Regions from separate parts of the Yersinia vastinensis genome, predicted to be linked through region 1. Evidence: predicted binding sites of a transcription regulator. Region 1 holds the regulator's gene; the other holds the start of a gene.

Region 1 (3,229 bases):
ATCCCCTAATGGTGGCGGTGAACCGACCGGCAAAGTGGCGGATGCCATTAATCAATCGTTTGGTTCTTTTGCTGAATTTAAGGCGCAGTTTACTGATGCGGCAGTGAAAAATTTTGGCGCAGGCTGGACATGGCTGGTAAAAAAAGCAGATGGTAAGCTGGCAATTGTCAGCACATCAAATGCTGCCACGCCACTGACAACTGCTGATAAACCATTGTTGACTGTTGATGTGTGGGAACACGCCTATTACATCGATTATCGCAACGCACGACCAAAATATCTGGAGAACTTCTGGGCACTGGTTAACTGGTCCTTCGTCGAGAAGAATTTAGCCTGATATTGTAAAAATAATTAAGGGCGGAATTATCCGCCCTACTTAGCACTTCACACCGGCAAGCGGTTTAATTAATTCATGACCGCCACGAAGCTAAAGACAATAATCATCGCCAGCGCGCCAACAGTCGTAATCAGCGACATTTTCAGATTGGTATCCATAAATACTCCTCAGCCGGTTAGTTTTAGTAGGGAAAAGGCACATAATTAGTGCGTTAAATTATTTTCCCACAGTTAGGAAAAAAAATCTTGTGCTCATTACGCACTTTATAACATTGATTAGCTCTTCCCCTTTTCCTCCAGATCAGACAAAATTCGCAGTTCATAACTGCATACCGACTAATAACGTCCAATAAATACTCTCAGACAATCAGCGGATTCAACTATCCAGCCTACTATCATGTTTCTGTCTGAGCGGTTTTCGAGTCATGCAGGCAAACGATTAACATAATACTTACCTGCTGTAACAGGTAAGCTTAGGAGTTATTTTTTTATGGCAACGATTAAAGATGTGGCCAAACATGCGGGTGTGTCCACCACCACCGTTTCGCACGTGATCAATAAAACTCGTTTCGTCGCCGAAAACACCAAGGCTGCCGTGTGGGCGGCAATTAAAGAATTGCATTATTCGCCCAGTGCTGTGGCTCGCAGTTTGAAAGTCAATCACACAAAGTCAATTGGTTTGCTGGCAACATCCAGTGAAGCGCCCTATTTTGCTGAAGTGATCGAAGCGGTTGAAAATAGCTGTTATAGCAAGGGCTATACCCTGATTTTATGTAACTCTCATAATAATCTGGATAAGCAAAAAGCGTATCTGGCCATGCTGGCGCAAAAACGTGTCGATGGCCTATTAGTAATGTGTTCTGAATATCCAGAACAACTATTAGGGATGCTGGAAGATTATCGCAATATCCCCATGGTGGTGATGGATTGGGGCACTGCGCGCGGTGATTTTACCGATTCAATCATTGATAATGCATTTGAAGGCGGCTATTTAGCAGGCCGTTATCTGATTGAGCGCGGTCATCGTGATATTGGAGCCATCCCCGGCCAACTGTCGCGAAATACCGGCGGGGGCCGCCATCAAGGTTTTCTGAAAGCTTTAGAGGAGGCCAACATCACGCTGCGTGATGAGTGGGTGGTCCAGGGCGATTTTGAACCCGAATCGGGCTATAAAGCCATGCATCAGATTCTAACGCAAAAACATCGCCCTACCGCCGTATTCTGTGGTGGAGATATTATGGCCATGGGCGCAATATGCGCAGCTGATGAACTGGGCTTGCGAGTGCCGCAAGATATTTCGGTGATCGGGTATGATAACGTGCGTAATGCCCGCTATTTCTCGCCAGCGCTCACAACGATTCACCAACCCAAAGAGCGATTAGGTGAAACTGCCTTTGCCATGTTGTTGGATCGTATTGTCAGCAAACGCGAAGATCCGCAGACCATTGAGGTGCATCCAAAATTGGTCGAACGCCGTTCTGTGGCTGACGGTCCATACCGCGACTACCGCCGTTAACCCTCTTTGGCCGGTAGCTTTCAATGCCACCGGCCACTACTGCTCAACTCCCTCGCCAAACTGCGCATTATCGTCTCTTAGCCACTCGTCATTTAGCGTGACACTGTCACCCAAATAATCTAGCAGCCAAGCCAAAGCGGGAGAATGGTTATTCTGCTCCCAAGTTAAACAGCATGGGCTATCGGGAAGTGGCTCCGCCAACGTTAATACCGTCAACTTTCCTTGCGCAATCAAAGGCGACACCATATGAGCAGGCACCATGCCAATGCACAATCCTTCACACAAACAATCAATTCCGGTCATCCAATCCGGTGCCACCAATCGCTGTTGATTATCCAACGTCCAGGTGTCCCGTTTTGGCAGGTTTCTCGCCGTGTCTTCTAAACACAACGAGGGGTAAGGCCGTAATTGATCGTCACTCAGTGACCCTGTCAAACGAGCAAGAGGATGGTCAATGCTGACCACACAGAGCCATGACAAGAATCCCATATCACGAAACACAAACCGCCCTCTCACCGGGATTGCACGTGTTGCACCAATAGCCATATCAGCCTGCCCATCCACCAGCGCATCCCAGACGCCATTAAACACTTCATAGCGTACCCGCAACTCAACATCAGGGAAATGACGATAAAAATCTAATACTAAGTGGCGGCTCCGCTGCGGTTTGACTATTTTATCCACCACAATATTGAGTTGGCCACGCCAGCCATTCGCCACTTGCTGGCACTGACGGCGTGTGTCATTCATTTTTTTGATAACATCTCGAGCTTCTTTAATAAAAACCAGCCCCGCAGGGGTCAACTCCACGTCTCTGTGGCGCCGTTCAAACAACGGAACTGCCAACCACTCTTCCAGTTGGCGTACGGTATAACTCACCGCAGACGGCACACGGTGCAATTCTTGGGCGGCTGCACTGAAGCTCCCCGTACGAGCTACGGCATCAACCACATCCAACGCATATTCCGACCACATTTTTTCTGCCTCTTTTCACTCAATCGTTTGCTATCAATTTTTTTGATAGCATGTCGCAAATATTACCGGTTCACAACAGAATATCGCGCCGTATAGAATGCCCCCGCAATAAATCCCTAATGATAAAATTTCTAAAAACAGCAAATTACCTGCAAAAAATATGATAAAGAGAAATAAAGAATGAAGACGTCATCAAGTTTCATGTTCTATCTGGCTGGTTTGAGCATGTTGGGCTATCTGGCTACAGATATGTATTTGCCTGCCTTTGGCGCTATGCAGCAAGAACTGCAAACCTCTGCCGGCTCCATTAGTGCCAGCCTAAGTATCTTTCTCGCCGGTTTCGCCATCGCTCAACTTATCTGGGGGCCAATTTCCGATAAACTGGGTCGTAAACCTGTGTTA
Region 2 (3,229 bases), 1.1 Mb from region 1:
TTAAGGATGTCGCGCAGCTCAAAACGACCACCGCGACCACCGTCACTGACCAACTCAGGCATGGCATTAGATAAACCGCCCGCACCGACATCATGAATAAACAGAATCGGGTTGTGATCGCCTAACTGCCAGCAACGGTCGATCACTTCCTGACAACGGCGTTCCATTTCTGGGTTATCGCGCTGTACTGAAGCAAAATCCAGATCCGCATCTGACTGACCGGAGGCCATGGAAGAAGCTGCACCACCGCCCAATCCAATATTCATCGCTGGCCCACCAAGCACCACCAGCTTGGCACCGACGACTATCTCACCTTTTTGCACATGATCAGCACGGATATTACCTATCCCACCAGCCAACATAATAGGCTTATGGTAGCCACGCAATTCGGTACCGTTATGGCTATTGACGCGCTCTTCATAGGTACGGAAATAGCCCAATAATGCAGGACGACCAAATTCGTTATTAAATGCCGCGCCGCCTAGTGGGCCTTCGGTCATAATATCCAGCGCGGTCACAATGCGTTCTGGCTTACCGAAATTCTCTTCCCATGGCTGTTCAAAGCCCGGAATACGCAGGTTAGAAACGGAGAAGCCCACCAATCCAGCTTTAGGTTTAGCGCCACGCCCGGTAGCACCTTCATCACGGATTTCGCCACCTGAGCCGGTCGCCGCCCCCGGCCACGGTGAAATGGCTGTTGGGTGGTTATGGGTTTCTACTTTCATCAAGATATGTGCCGCTTCCTGATGGTAGCCATAGACACCATTTTCTGGTGCCGCAAAGAAACGTCCAACCTGAGAACCTTCCATGACCGCCGCATTGTCTTTATAAGCAGACAGCACGTAATCCGGTGTGTGTTCAAAGGTATTTTTGATCATCTTAAACAGTGTCTTAGGCTGATTCACACCGTCAATTATCCAGTCCGCATTAAAAATCTTATGGCGGCAATGCTCGGAGTTTGCCTGTGCGAACATGTACAGCTCAATATCTGTCGGATTGCGCCCAAGGCCAGTAAAAGCAGTCAGCAGATAATCGATTTCATCCGGTGCCAGTGCCAGACCCAATTTAATGTTGGCCTGCTCTAATGCACTGCGGCCCTGAGTCAGAATATCGACCCGCTGTACCGGGGCTGGCTGATGATGAGAGAACAACTGCTCAGCCTGCTGCAAATCGGTAAACACCGTTTCCATCATGCGGTCATGCAGCAACGCCGACAATTGTTGCCATTGGCTGTCATTCAGGCCCGGGCCTTGTATATAGAAAGCCAGACCGCGCTCAAGACGCAGAACCTGCGGTAAAGCACAATTGTGTGCAATATCTGTCGCTTTGGAAGACCACGGGGAAATGGTTCCGGGCCTTGGAGTAACCAGAAGTAAGCGCCCTTGTGGCGCATGTTCCGGGAGAGATGGCCCATATTGAAGCAGCCGTTGGAGTCTGGCGTGTTCTTCAGCGCTCAATGGGGCGCTGACATCGGCAAAGTGAACATATTCAGCGTAGATATCATCTACCGGCAGATGAGCGTCCTGACAACGGGACAGCAGTTTGGTAATACGAAAAGCCGACAAAGCGGGCGAACCACGCAGTATTTCCATAATCTAAGTTTCTCTCGTCTTCGAAGCGACTGGAACAGCACTTCATTGGGCGCAACAGGGGAAAACGCGCGCCATTATAGTGAATCTAAGCCGCCGACGAAACCGTTTGCGTATCTATTATTAATAATTGCGTCAGAAACCTCTGTCAGAGATCTACAGCGAATAGCGGATAAATAAGCACGCAATAAAGTTGCACACTGACGATTTGTTGCGCAAAATGCCACTCCCCTGGGGATTTAACCATGTTGATTTTCGCTTTACAACGCACATATAAAGAGCGCTGCCGAGAGATAACTATTTGACGCGCATAAAATTAAATTACTTTGTCATCGGTGTAGTTGCCATACTTCTGGCCCTCGCGCTGTGGCCCAATATTCCTTGGCGCAATGGCCAAGAGGGGCAACTGGACCGTATAAAAGCCCGTGGTGAACTGCGAGTTAGCACAATAAGTTCACCGCTGATTTACTCAACCGGAAAGGATGGTCCTTCCGGTCTCGACTATGAGCTGGCAAAACGTTTTGCTGACTATCTAGGGGTCAAGCTGGTGATGACTCCGCATCATAATATTAACGATCTATTTGATGCTTTAGATAGCGACGATGCCGACATGCTGGCCGCTGGGCTGATTTATAACAGTGAACGCCTTAACCGGGCGCGCACCGGCCCCGCTTATTATTCTGTGTCACAACAATTGGTATACCGATTGGGCCAACCACGACCAAAATCATTCAGTGATTTAAAAGGTCAACTGATTGTCGCCTCCGGTTCCGCCCATATGACCACCTTGAAGCAGCTCAAACAGAGCAAATATCCGGACCTTAACTGGGGTTCATCCATTGATCGCTCGGGAAAAGAGCTGCTCGAGCAAGTCGCTGAGGGCAAACTCGACTATACCCTTGGCGATTCTGTCACTATCGCGCTGCTGCAACGCATCCACCCACAATTGGCAGTGGCTTTTGACGTGACAGATGAAGAACCCGTCACTTGGTATTTCCAGCAAGGTAATGATGACAGCCTGTATGCTGCAATGCTCGATTTCTATAGTCAGATGGTTGAGGATGGCAGTTTAGCGCGGCTGGAGGAAAAATATCTGGGCCATGTCGGCAGCTTTGATTATGTCGATACTAAAACTTTCCTGTCGGCCATCGATAATGTGCTGCCCGCCTTCCAGCATCTGTTTGAAAAACACGCTGGCGAAATCGACTGGAAATTACTGGCAGCAATTGCTTATCAGGAATCCCACTGGAACCCACAGGCCACATCACCGACTGGAGTTCGCGGTCTGATGATGTTAACCCGTGCCACCGCCAGTGGGTTGGGAGTTAAAGACCGGGTTGATCCTGAGGAAAGCATTAGAGGCGGCTCCATTTATTTGCAGCGCTTGATGAAAAAAGTACCGGATACCATTCCAGAAGATGAGCGAATCTGGTTCGCACTGGCCGCCTATAATTTGGGTTACGGCCATATGCTGGATGCCCGCCGGCTGACCAAAAGTCAGAACGGTAACCCGGATAGCTGGGTTGACGTAAAAATGCGGTTACCGATGTTAAGCCAAAAACGCTACTACCCAAGCACCACTTATGGTTATGCCCGTGGTCACGAAGCCTATAACTATGTCGAAAACATTCGCCGTTATC

What was found. The regulator PurR, encoded in region 1, represses purine synthesis genes. The targets are predictions, from matches to a motif close to CANGCAAACGTTTGCNTG.
Region 2: a site for PurR is predicted at 1,688-1,705, ahead of purL (phosphoribosylformylglycinamidine synthase). Genes of this name have one in related genera too.

The regions. Positions count from the first base shown of each region.
Region 1 covers NZ_CP173260.1:2,256,310-2,259,538, reverse strand. The annotation lists gene sodB (superoxide dismutase [Fe]) at 1-337, shown strand, start outside; gene ACIOG0_RS10605 (YnhF family membrane protein) at 406-495, opposite strand; gene purR (HTH-type transcriptional repressor PurR) at 827-1,852, shown strand; gene punR (DNA-binding transcriptional activator PunR) at 1,889-2,827, opposite strand; gene punC (purine nucleoside transporter PunC) at 3,008-3,229, shown strand, end outside.
Region 2 covers NZ_CP173260.1:1,161,676-1,164,904, reverse strand. The annotation lists gene purL (phosphoribosylformylglycinamidine synthase) at 1-1,592, opposite strand, end outside; gene mltF (membrane-bound lytic murein transglycosylase MltF) at 1,891-3,229, shown strand, end outside.